2 regions of the Microbispora maris genome follow, and region 2 is predicted to be linked to the other one. Evidence: predicted binding sites of a transcription regulator. Region 2 holds the regulator's gene; the other holds the start of a gene.
The links. Region 2 encodes LexA, which represses DNA repair genes until DNA is damaged. Its sites were predicted from a motif close to TCGAACANNTGTTCGA; they were not measured.
Positions count from the first base shown of each region.

Region 1: AAH991_RS36895 (Rv2578c family radical SAM protein) is a predicted target of LexA. The motif match lies at 4,151-4,166, and genes of this name have one in related genera.

Region 1 is NZ_JBDJAW010000058.1:18,667-25,102, reverse strand. It holds gene AAH991_RS36920 (DUF4865 family protein) at 102-686, opposite strand; gene AAH991_RS36915 (TetR/AcrR family transcriptional regulator) at 716-1,273, opposite strand; gene AAH991_RS36910 (lysophospholipid acyltransferase family protein) at 1,412-2,074, shown strand; gene AAH991_RS36905 (penicillin-binding transpeptidase domain-containing protein) at 2,135-3,757, shown strand; gene AAH991_RS36900 (DUF3040 domain-containing protein) at 3,785-4,039, opposite strand; gene AAH991_RS36895 (Rv2578c family radical SAM protein) at 4,175-5,227, shown strand; gene AAH991_RS36890 (class I SAM-dependent methyltransferase) at 5,278-5,940, shown strand; gene AAH991_RS36885 (glycosyltransferase family 4 protein) at 6,063-6,436, shown strand, end outside.
Region 2 is NZ_JBDJAW010000008.1:120,510-126,945, reverse strand. It holds gene AAH991_RS12695 (S41 family peptidase) at 1-196, shown strand, start outside; gene AAH991_RS12690 (cellulase family glycosylhydrolase) at 382-2,025, shown strand; gene AAH991_RS12685 (MalY/PatB family protein) at 2,035-3,129, opposite strand; gene lexA (transcriptional repressor LexA) at 3,218-3,934, opposite strand; gene nrdR (transcriptional regulator NrdR) at 4,367-4,831, shown strand; gene AAH991_RS12670 (vitamin B12-dependent ribonucleotide reductase) at 4,952-6,436, shown strand, end outside.

The DNA of each region.
Region 1 (6,436 bases), on a different contig from region 2:
TGTTGTGCATCTCGCCGAGGAGGCGACCGCCACATCGGCCCTCGACGCGGACGCCCCGCGAGACTCCGGTCTCGCGGGGCGTCGTCTCGTTTCCGGGGCCGTCACCAGGTCCGGCCCGCGGGCAGGCTCGTGAGGCCGGGCGCGGACAGGTGCAGCACCTCGTAGTACTCGGCGTCCCCGTGAGCGCCCGGCGCCTCCCGCTCCCACAGCGCGAACGTCATCAGCCGCCAGTGGTGCGGGTCCACGGCGAGGGCCGCGGTGTGCAGGCCGTCGGCGCCGCCCAGCTCACGCAGTCCGGCCAGGGCGGCCGCCACCTGCTCCGTCAGGTCGGCCGAGGCCGGCAGCGGGACCAGCCGCCGCGACGCCGCACGGGGCGCGGTCCCCCTGGCCGGGCCCGCCTCGACGGCCAGCCCCGTCCAGTGCCGCACGGACGGGCGGCCGAAGTCGGCCACGATGCCCTGGAAGCCGCCCCCGCCGACCAGGAACTCGCCCATCCTCCCGGCGTCGTTCCACAGGTAGAACGGCGCGTACTGGTTGACCGGGGAGCCGGCGACGCCGCGCTCGCGGACCAGGTAGGCCTTGAGCCCGAGCCCCGGCCGGTCGTCGAGGGCGTGGCCGCGGGTGGCCACCCTCTCCCGGATGATCGTCATGTCGTAATCGGCGGGCAGAGTGATGTCGTACTGCATCGCGTACACGGGCGGGTCTCCTTGTGCGCTCAGGCGCGGGACAACAGGGCGAGCACACCGTCGGCGGCCTCATGGAACGGCTCGGGCGAACCGGCCGCGCGGGCCAGGACGTAGCCGCCCTGCAGCACCGCCACGACCGTCGCGGCGGTCCGCGCCGGATCGAGGCACGCGTCGAACTCGCCCCGGTCGCGCCCCTCGGCCAGCACCGCCGCGAGCCGGTCGCGCAGCCACCCGAACGTCTCCTCCACCGGCCGCCGCAGCGCCGGATCGGCCATGACCTCGGGGTCCTGGGTGAGCCGGCCGATCGGGCAGCCCCGCAACACCTCCCGCTCGCGCCGCAGGTAGGCCGACACCCGCTCGACGGCCGTGCCCGGGCCGCCCAGGATCTCCTCCACCCCGGCGCGCATCTCCTCCGCCGTACGGCCGATCGCGGCCAGCGCGAGGTCTGGTTTGCCGGAAAAGTGGTGGTACATGCTGCCCTGCCCGGCCCCCGCCCTCTGCTGTATGGCCCGCGGGCTGGTCCCGACGTAGCCGCGCTCCCACAGCAGTTCGCGGGTGCTCTCGATCAGGCGGTCCGATGCGCTCATGCCGTACATACTAGTAGGTACAGACGGGACCATGGTGAAGCCGTACAAAACACGAAGGGCTCCGTTGCAGGGGCCCTACACCTATCCGGGGGTCAGGTCGCCCTAGGGTATGTGCGTCGGACCGGAGAAGGAGAGGCCGTGCTCTACCCCGCCCTGAAGCTCGTCAGCGTCCCCGTCATGCACGCGCTGTGGCGGCCGCGGACGGAAGGACTCGAGCACGTCCCCGCGCACGGGCCCGCGATCCTCGCCTCCAACCACCTGTCCGTCCTCGACTCGTTCTTCATGCCGGCCGTGGTGCCGCGGATGGTGCGGTTCGTGGCGAAGAAGGAGTACTTCACCGGCAACCCCCTCGTGGCGGCGTGGATGCGCTCGATGGGGGCGATGGAGATCGACCGCGAGAACGTCACGGCCGCCCAGGACATGCTCGACGCCGCGGTGGAGGTGCTGAAGGCCGGCGAGTTGTTCGGCATCTATCCCGAGGGCACCCGCTCCCCCGACGGCCGCCTCTACCGGGGGAAGGTCGGCGTGGCCTGGCTCACCCTGACCACCGGCGCCCCGGTCGTGCCCGTCGCCATGCTGGGCACCGAGAAGGTGCTGCCGCCCGGCGCGTCGGTGCCGCGCCTGCACAGCATCGGCGTGCGGTTCGGAGAGCCGCTGATCTTCACCGGCGACGCGGGCAACGCCCGGGACCGCCGGCGGGTGACCGACGAGGTCATGGCCGCGATCCAGCGCCTGTCCGGCCAGGAGTACGTCTCCCGATACGGCGCCAGCGTCAAGAGCGCCGGGGAAACAGGAGTGTAAATAACGATTTGACCCCGCTAGGCTCTGGTCCCGACCGCAAGGCCGTCATTGGGGGTGCGCGTGCCGCGAGGACGTACTGTCGCGATCTCGGCCGCCGTGGCCGTCGTGCTGGCGGGGGCTGCCGCCGGCGGCGCCTATTACGTGCTGCACACGCGCGGCACTCCGCAGGAGACCGCCGCGCGGTTCACCGCGGCCTGGGCGCGGGGCGACCTCGCGGCGATGAAGGCCGAGCTCGCCGCTCCCGCCCCCGGCTTCGACGCGGCGTACGCCGAGCTCACCAAGAATCTCGCGGTGGCGAGGCTCGCCGTCCGCGACGTGCGGGCCGGCGCGGCCGAGGACGACAGGGCGACCGCGTCCTACACCGCCACGGCCACCGTGAAGAACGTCGGCGACTGGACCTACAAGGGCTCGCTGAAGCTGGTGGTCAAGGACCACTACTGGAAGGTCGACTGGTCGCCGGCCGCCGTCCACCCCGCGCTCGACGGGACCAACCACCTGGCGCTCAAGACGTCGTGGCCGCAGCGGGCCGCGATCACCGGCGCGGACGGCGGCCGCATCGACGGCGGCGACGTGGGCGGCTCGGTGCAGCAGCTGGTCGGCTTCCTGGACAAGGCGACGGACAAGGACGTCGAGAAGCTGGGCGCCGCCTACAAGAAGGGCGACGCCGTGGGCCGCGGCGGTCTGCAGGAGACGTTCCAGAAGCAGCTCGCCGGCACCCCCACCACCGAGATCCAGGTGGTGGGCGAGAGCCGCGAGACCCTGCACACCGTCGAGGGCTCCCCCGGCAAGGACCTGCGGACCAGCCTCGACCTGAAGGTGCAGGGCGCCGCCGCCGACGCGGTGCGCGACCTGGACAAGCCCGCATCCCTCGTCGCCGTCAGGCCCTCGACGGGCGAGATCCTCGCCGTGGTGAACAACAAGGGCGGGTTCAACCGCGCACTGGACGGCAGGTATCCGCCGGGGTCCACGTTCAAGACGGTCACCGCCGCCGGGCTGCTGGCCGAGGGACTGACCCCGTCGAGCCGGGTGACCTGCCCGGAGGAGGCGGTCGTCGGCGGATTGAAGATCCGCAACTCCGACCACGAGGCGTTCGGGTCGCTGTCGTTCCTCGACTCCTACGCCCACTCCTGCAACACCACCTTCGCCCCGCTCACCGCGACCAAGCTGAGCGCGGCCAAGCTGTACGACCTGGCCACCGGCCTGGGCTTCAACCAGCCGCTGCGCATCGGCGTCCCGGCGACCGCCGGCAGCATGCCGAAGGCCACCAGCGACGCCGACCTGGCCGCGGAGTCGTTCGGGCAGGGCAGGATCACCGCCAGTCCCCTGGTGATGGCGACCGTGGCCGCGGCGGTGGCCGACGGCTCCTGGCGGCCGCCCACACTGGTGCCCTCGCTGAAGCAGAAGACCGCTCCCAGGGAACTGCCGGGCAACGTCGTCACGGGCCTGCGGTCGATGATGAAAGCGGTCGTCACCAAGGGCACCGCCCACGCCGCCGGGCTGCCCGCGGGGACGGCGGGCAAGACCGGGACCGCGGAGTTCGGCACCGGGCCGAAGCTCGACTCGCACGCCTGGTTCATCGGCTATCGCGGCGACGTGGCCTTCGCCGTCGTCGTGGAGGCCGGCGGCATGGGCGGCGGCGTGGCCGCGCCGGTCGCCGCGCGATTCCTCAAGGGCCTGTCGTGACCTCGGGCGGGTGAGGTGACGCCGGCGCTACACGGGGAGAGCGGCGGCGTCGTGCCGCAGTGCCATGACCAGCAGGGTCGCGATCAACGTCGCGATGAGCAGCCAGCTCACCGCGATGATCACGGTCGAGCGGCCCGGCCGGCGGCCGGAGGCGCGCCCCTGCCGCCCACGCTCCGCACGGTGGTTGAACGACTCGAGCCTGGCCGCGAGCTTCGGATCCTCGTCCGTGAGGTGCCGCTCGATCATCGCCAGCATCCGCTCTTCGTCCTGCGACCAGGCCATCGCGCAACACTCCCAGAACGCAAGGTATGTGCCGACGTTCTGCCCAACGATGAAGATCGTTAGCCGTTTCCAGGGCCGCGATTTACGACGCGTTGCACGTTGCGATCTCGATCGAACCTCTGTTCTAATCGGAGGGTGCGATGGGACGGGCTGCGCCTCGAGACCGACGAAGGCGGACAGAGGGAGCCGACTCCTCTGTTCGCCCGGTCGGCCGTGACGAGGACCTTCGACACCCCCGAGTTCCGCGGCGTCACCTTCTACGAGATCCACGCGCGGTCGATCGTCAACCGGGTCCCCTCCGCGAGCCGGGTGCCGTTCGAGTGGACCGTCAACCCCTACCGCGGCTGCACCCACGCGTGCACGTACTGCTTCGCCCGCCGGACGCACGAATACCTCGACCTGGACTCCGGGCGGGACTTCGACTCGAAGATCGTGGTGAAGGTCAACGCCCCCGACCTCGTACGCAGGGAGCTTTCGGCGCCTCGATGGCGCGGGCAGCCCATCGCGATGGGGACCAACGTCGACTGCTACCAGCGGGCCGAGGGCCGCTACCGGCTGATGCCCGGCATCCTCGGCGCCCTGCGGGACGCCCGCAATCCGTTCTCGATCCTGACCAAGGGCTCGCTCATCCTGCGCGACCTCGACCTGCTCGCCGAGGCGGCCGAGGTGACCGACGTGAGCACGGCCGTCTCGATCGGGTTCACCGACGAGTCGCTGTGGCGGGCCGTCGAGCCCGGCACCCCCTCGCCGCGCAAGCGGCTGGAGGTGTGCGCCGCCCTCAACGAGCACGGCGTCGCGTGCGGCGTGCTGATGGCGCCGATCCTCCCCTATCTGTCCGACTCGCCGCGGGCGCTGGAGACCACCGTGCGCCGCATCGCCGAGGCCGGCGCCACGCACGTGACGCCGATCGTGCTCCACCTGCGGCCCGGCGCGCGCGAGTGGTTCATGGCCTGGCTGTCCCGCGAGCACCCCAGGCTCGTCCCCCGCTACCTGGAGCTGTACGGCAGGGGCGCCTACGCTCCCAGGGCGTACCAGGAACGGATCGGCGAGACCGTGCGGGCGCTCGCCCGCGAGCACGGCGTGGGCCGGTCGGCCCCACGCGGCGCTCGTGCCGCGCATCGGCTCGGCGAGCGGCCGGTCCGCCCGCCCGCACCGGCCGCGACCGCCGAGCAGCTCACGCTTCTGTGACCCGCGGGCGTGACCCGGAAGCGCGGTCCGTGCGGATACGATCGGCCACCGTGCAGGACGACGCCGGGGACGCCGAGGATTTCGTGCGCGCGCACACCGGGCTCGCGACCGTGCCGTACGTGCCGGAGATACGGCTTCATGTGATCGCCGCGGACGCCACGCGGGGCGGGAGCGAGGACGACCGCGTGTACGAGCTGTGGGAGCGCGCCGGGCGGCTGCCCTTCTGGGCCTGCCCCTGGGCCGGCGGACAGGCGCTGGCCCGCCACGTGCTCGACCATCCCGAGATCGTGCGGGGGCGCACCGTTCTCGACCTCGCCACCGGCTCGGGACTGGTCGCGGTCGCCGCGGCGCTGGCCGGAGCCGCCCTGGTGGTCGCCAACGACGTCGACCCGTACGCGCTGGCGGCCGTCAGCCTCAACGCCCGCGCCAACGGCGTCGCGGTGCGGGTCGCCGGGGGCGACCTGCTCGACGGGACGCCGACCCAGCAGGTCGTGCTGGCCGGGGACGTCTACTACGAGGAGCCGCTGGCCCGGCGGGTCACCCCGTTCCTGTCCCGCGCGGGCGGCGATGTCCTTATCGGGGCCCCCGACCGCGCCTGCTGCTATCTCCCGGACGGCGTGTTCGAGCCGGTCGGCGTGCATCTGGTGCCCGCCGCACTGGAGGACGCCCCCAGCAAACGGACGACCATATACCGAATTTCAAGCACAACGTGACTTAGATCACAACAACGGCACAACTGTCGGTTACGTCATAGGGAAAGGGGATCTTCATCTGACACGAACGGGGCGTGACTGTGTCTTCTCTTCACCGCAGGGTGGCAAGGAAAGCGGCCAGGGTGGTGGTACGGGCGCTGGAGGCCCGCGACCGGCAGCGTGCCCGGTCGGCGCCGCCGCCCGACGGCCACGAGATCCGCATCCTGCTGCTGCACGCCAACGGCATGGGCGGCACGATCCGCACGGTCTTCAACCTCGCCGGGTATCTGGCGCGCACACACGATGTCGAGATCGTGAGCGTCGTGCGGGAACGTGAGGAGCCCTTCCTCCCCGTTCCTCCCGGAGTGCGTGTCCGCTACCTCGACGACCGGCTGCCTCGCCGCAAGGGCCTGCTGTCGCGGTTCCCGAGCAGGCTGGTGCCGAAGGACGAGGCGGCCCACCACTGGTTCACCCTGCGCACCGACCTCAAACTGGTCCGCTACATCCGCTCCCGCCG
Region 2 (6,436 bases):
GTACTCGTTCTGGCTGGAAGGCGAGGGGTGGGGCGTCGAGAACCACGGCGTCGACCCGGACGTCGAGGTCGTCATGACCCCGCAGGACCTGGTCGCCGGGCGGGATCCGCAGCTCGCGCGGGCGGTGGAGCTGGCCCTGGCGGCGCTGGAGGAGCGGCCTGCGGCGACTCCGCCGGAGGTGCCGCCGCTGCGGTGACCCCCGGGGACGTTGACGATCGGCCGACCTACCGGACAAAATTACGCCCGAGCCACAAACTAGTCATAGAGAAGTAGGCGTGCGGTCAGGGCATGCCGCGACCACCACCGCTCCGGCGGTGGTCTGGGGTGCGCGCCTGACCGTATGGCTCACCGTCGGCGTGCGCCCCGCGTGGGAGGCACGTCTTGTACAGACGCATCATCGGCGGGCTGGCGACCGCCGCCGCGATGGCGGCGACCGTTCTCGTCGTCACCGGTACGCCGGCGAACGCCGCCGGCACGGGCACCGGCTACCTGCACACCAGCGGAAACAAGATCGTCGACAGCACCGGCGCCACGGTCCGGCTGACCGGCATCAACTGGTTCGGCATGGAGACCGACAACAAGACCTTCCACGGGCTATGGGCGAACAACCCGTGGAAGAGCCAGATCGACCTCATGGCGAACCTGGGCTACAACACCCTGCGGGTGCCGTTCTCCGACGACGCGCTCAAGCCGGGCGCGCAGGCGACGAGCGTCAACACCGCCTCCAACCCCGACCTGATCGGCCTGTCGCCGCTGCAGATCCTCGACAAGGTCGTGGACTACGCGGGCCAGAAGGGCATGCGAATCATCCTCGACCGGCACCGGCCGACCAGCGCGGGCCAGACCGCGCTGTGGTACACCTCCGGCGTCCCCGAGTCGACCTGGATCAGCAACTGGAAGTCGCTGGCCCAGCACTACGCCGGCAACCCCACCGTCATCGGCGCGGACCTGCACAACGAGCCGCACGCGGACGGCACCAACCCGAACGCGACCGGCTCCTGCTGGGGCTGCGGCGACCAGGCGCGCGACTGGCGCCTGGCGGCCGAGCGGGCGGGCAACGCGATCCTGTCCGTGCAGCCCAACTGGCTGATCTTCGTGGAGGGCGTGAGCTGCCCGAGCGGCGGCCTGTCCAACGTCTGGGACAACGACACCAGCAACGACGAGGACTGCGGCTGGTGGGGCGGCAACCTCACCAAGGCCGGCCAGTTCCCCGTACGGCTCAACGTGGCCAACCGGCTCGTCTACTCGCCGCACGAGTACGCCACGTCGGTCTACCACCAGAACTGGTTCGACGACCCGAACTACCCGGCCAACATGCCGGCCATCTGGGACAAGTACTGGGGCTACCTGTACAAGCAGAACATCGCGCCGATCATGGTCGGCGAGTTCGGCACCACGCTGGCCAACAACATCGACAAGGTCTGGCTCCAGGAGCTCATGAAGTACATGGGCACCGGAGTGAACGGCATGTCCTTCACCTACTGGTCGTGGAACCCCAACTCGGGTGACACGGGCGGCATCCTGAAGGACGACTGGGCCACGGTCGACCAGGCCAAGCAGAGCATCATCTCGCCGTACCTCATCCCGCCCGTGGGCGGCAACCCGCCGGTGTCGCCCTCGCCGCAGGTCTCGCCGAGCGTGTCGCCGTCCGTGTCTCCGTCCGCGTCCCCCTCGGTGTCGCCTCCGGTGTCCCCGTCGGCGTCGCCGTCGTCTCAGGGCGGCAAGACCTGCACCGCCACGTACAAGGTCGCCAACCAGTACCCCGGCGGCTTCCAGGGTGACGTCACGGTGAAGGCCGGCAACTCGGCCATCTCGGGCTGGACCGTGAAGTGGGCCTTCCCGAACGGCCAGAGCATCAGCCAGCTCTGGAACGGCACGCTCAGCGCGAGCGGCGCCAACGTCACGGTGACCAACCTGTCCTACAACGGCGCGCTCGGGGCCGGCGCCTCGACCACGTTCGGCTTCAACGGCAGCTGGTCCGGCAGCAACGGCGTCCCGTCCTCGGTCAGCTGCACGGCGAGCTGAGCGGGCGCGTCACGCCAGCGCGGCGGCGATCCTGGCCAGGATCTCCTCCAGGATCGCCGCCGACGTCGCGAAGTTGAGGCGGGCGAAGGTGTCGCCGCCTCCGTAGTTCGGGCCCGGGTTGAGCTTGACCCGGGCCTCCCGCTCGAGGAAGTGCGCCGCGCCGGGCACGCCGAAGTCGAGCCACGCGAGATAGGTGGCCTCGGGCATGCGGTACCCGACCGACGGGAGCCGCTCGGCGATGCGCCTGCGGTTGCGGTCCAGGATCGTCAGCACCTCCTCCAGCCACGCGTCGCCGTGCCGCCACGCGGCCACCGTGGCCTCCACGCCGAGGACGCTGGGCGCCCCGTAGATGTGGGCGGGCTGGCGGCCGAGCGCGTCCCTGACGTCCTTCGCGCCGATGTGGGCCACGGAGCAGTGCAGTCCGCCCATGTTGAAGGCCTTGCTGGCGGAGGTCAGGGTGACCGTGCGCTCGGGGAGGATCGTGGCGAACGGGATGTGCCGGGCCGGGGCGTACGTCAGGTCCGCGTGGATCTCGTCGGCGATAACCAGCGTGCCGTGCCGGTCGGCGTACGCGGCGACCGCCTCGAGCTCCGCACGGGTGAACGAGCGGCCCGACGGGTTCTGCGGGTTGACCAGCAGGAGCACCCGGACGGGCTCGCCGGGGACCTCGAACCGGCCGTCGGCCGTCAGCGGCATGGGCACCAGGCGGCGGTTCATCCCGGTGATCGTGGCGAGGAAGGGGTCGTAGGCCGGCACGTGCAGCGCCACGGCGTCGCCGGGGCCGGTCATGACGTGCAGCAGCACCTGGAGGGCCTGGTTGAGGTCGGTGTAGGACCGCACGTGGGCCGGATCGGCTCGCCAGCCGTGCCGCGCCTCCATGCGCTCGGCGAACGCCTCCGCCAGGGGACCGGCGGTCGGCTCGTCGAGCCAGGCGGGATAGCCGAGGTCCGCGGCCGCGCGTCTCGCGATGGCCTCCGTGACCGCCTCGGGCACGGGGAAGTCCATGTCGGCGACCCAGGCGGGGATGACGCCGGACGCGGCGTGAGCCCATTTGATTCCGTCACGGCGGCGGGCCGCATCCAGGGACAGCGAGTCGAGATTCACCCGACTCACCCTAATTGCCGATTAGTGGCCGCCGGAAAGGTGGTCGTCGCGCCCCGCGGTGCGTCGTGCCGCGGGGCGCCGGCGGCCGCTACAGCTTGCGCAGGACGGCCGTGACCTTGCCGAGCACGGTCGCCTCGTCACCGGGGATCGGCTCGTAGTTGGGGTTGTGGGGCACCAGCCACACGTGCCCGTCCTTGCGCTTGAACGTCTTCACGGTGGCCTCGCCGTCGATCATGGCGGCCACGATGTCACCGTTGTCGGCGACCGGCTGCTGCCGCACCACGACCCAGTCGCCGTCGGCGATGGCGGCCTCGATCATCGAGTCGCCGGAGACCTGGAGCAGAAACAGCGTGCCCTCGCCCACGAGCTGCTTGGGCAGTGCGAACACGTCCTCGATGCTCTGCTCGGCGAGGATGGGACCGCCGGCGGCGATGCGGCCGACCAGCGGCACGTACGCGGCCGTCGGGCGGTTGAACCCGGCCTCCTCCTCGGTGGTGGCGTCCGGATCCACCCACAGCACCGGCTCTCCGGGCAGCCGGACCTCCAGGGCCCGGGGGCGGTGCGGGTCACGCCGGAGGTAGCCCTTACGCTGGAGCGCCGTGAGCTGGTGCGACACGCTGGAGGTGCTCGTCAGCTGGACTGCCTCCCCGATCTCCCGCATGGACGGCGGATAGCCGCGCTGCTGGACCGAGTCGCGGATCACCTCGAGGATCTTCCGCTGCCTGGGGGTGAGGCCAAGCGAGTCGCGCCTGCGAACCGCGAGGTCGCTGACGCCATCCGCTTGCTCACTTCGGTCACCCACGATGCCACCTCTCAATCCGTGTTCCTCATGTCGCACAGAGCGACCGTACCGCGATTCAAGATCACCGTCAAACAATTGTTCGATATCCAGCGAAATCGCCGATCTCGCCGTCTCCCTCATCGTACGGGAGTTCGATCGATCCCGTGTTCGATTTACCCGATCTTCCAGGGCCGATGTACGTCCAGGTCAGAGGCCCTGCGGAAATCGGCGGGGAAAGGCGCCGTAAAGGGCCTATTTCGCGATCGGCGGGGCAGGTGATGCCGCCGTGACCCGAGGTGCGACACGCGCGCCGAACAGGCACTTCCCCTCCCAAGGCCGGTTCGACTTGCGTTCAAGGTCGGGCACTTCTACGGTTGGACCACAACATCTAGTAGTCACACCGGTGTAAGTTCACCACACCTTGTGTTCGGGATGGGCGTTCAGGGAGGCGATGGAGTGCACTGTCCGTTCTGTCGCAACCCCGACACGCGAGTCGTGGACAGCCGCGCCGCCGAGGACGGGGCCGCGATCCGTCGCCGGCGCACCTGTCCCGAATGCGGGCGCAGGTTCACCACCCAGGAGACCGTCCTGCTGATGGTGAGCAAGCGCAGCGGGGTCACCGAGCCGTTCTCCCGGGAGAAGGTCGTCGCCGGCGTGCGGCGGGCCTGCCAGGGACGCCCGGTCAGCGAGGACTCCCTCGCCCAGCTCGGGCAGCGGGTCGAGGAGAGCATCCGGGGCACGGGTGCGGCCGAGATCGCCTCCCACGAGGTGGGCCTGGCCATCCTCGGTCCGCTCCGCGACCTCGACGAGGTGGCCTACCTGCGCTTCGCGTCGGTCTACCGCAGCTTCGAGACGCTGGCGGACTTCGAGGCGGAGATCGAGCGGCTCCGCGCGGCACACGGCCCGGCGGGCGAGGAGTAGGCGCCTTCCGGGGGACCGGGACGAGGCGGACGGCGGCGCGCGACGGCGCGGCGCGACGATGTGGTTGTAACGAGCGTGGTCCGGAGAAGGGGCTCCATCGGGCCCTGGGAGGGGGAAGTCATGACGGAGACCGTGAGCGGCACCGTATCGGGTACGGGGGGCCGGGGGGGCAAGCGCCCGCGCAAGGGCCTGAAGATGAAGCGCGTCTTCACCACCCCGGGCGTCCACCCGTACGACGAGGTCCGCTGGGAGCGGCGCGACGTCGTGATGACGAACTGGCGGGACGGCTCGGTCAACTTCGAGCAGCACGGCGTCGAGTTCCCCGACTTCTGGTCGGTCAACGCGGCCAACATCGTCACCACCAAGTACTTCCGCGGGGCGGTGGGCACCCCGCAGCGTGAGTCGAGCCTCAAGCAGCTCGTCGACCGGGTGGTGGGCGTCTACACCAGGACCGGCCTGGAGAACGGCTACTTCGCCTCGGAAGAGGACGCCGAGATCTTCGACCACGAGCTCAAGCACGCGCTGATCCATCAGATCTTCAGCTTCAACTCGCCGGTGTGGTTCAACGTCGGCACCCGCTCGCCCCAGCAGGTGAGCGCCTGCTTCATCCTGGCCGTGGACGACACGATGGAGTCGATCCTCGACTGGTACAAGGAAGAGGGCGTCATCTTCAAGGGCGGCTCCGGCTCCGGGGTCAACCTCTCCCGCATCCGCTCGTCCAAGGAGCTGCTGTCCAGCGGCGGCACGGCCAGCGGCCCGGTCTCATTCATGCGCGGCGCCGACGCCTCCGCCGGCACCATCAAGTCGGGCGGCGCCACCCGCAGGGCGGCCAAGATGGTCGTCCTCGACGTGGACCACCCCGACATCGAGGAGTTCATCGAGACCAAGGCGCGCGAGGAGGACAAGATCCGCGCGCTGCGCGACGCCGGGTTCGACATGGACCTCGGCGGCAAGGACATCGTGTCCGTCCAGTACCAGAACGCCAACAACTCGGTGCGGGTCTCCGACGAGTTCATGCGCTCCGTCGAGGCCGGCGGGAAGTTCGGCCTGCGGGCCCGGCTGACCGGCGAGGTCATCGAGGAGGTCGAGGCCCGCTCGCTGTTCCGCAAGATGGCCCAGGCCGCCTGGGAGTGCGCCGACCCCGGCGTGCAGTACGACGACACGATCAACGACTGGCACACCTGCCCCGAGACCGGGCGCATCACGGCCAGCAACCCCTGCTCGGAGTACGTCCACCTGGACAACTCCTCGTGCAACCTCGCGTCGATCAACCTGCTGAAGTTCCTGCGCGACGACGACAGCTTCGACGTCGCGAACTTCGTCAAGGTCACCGAGCTGATCATCACCGCGATGGACATCTCGATCACCTTCGCCGACTTCCCGACGCAGAAGATCGCCGAGACCACCCGGGCCTACCGCCAGCTCGGCATCGGCTACGCCAACCTCGGCGCGCTGCTGATGGCGACCGGCCACGCGTACGACTCCGACGGCGGCCGGGCCATCGCGGCCGGGATCACCTCGCTGATGACCGCCGTGTCCTACCGCCGCTCCGCCGAGATGGCCGGGATCGTCGGCCCGTACGACGGCTACCAGCGCAACGCCGAG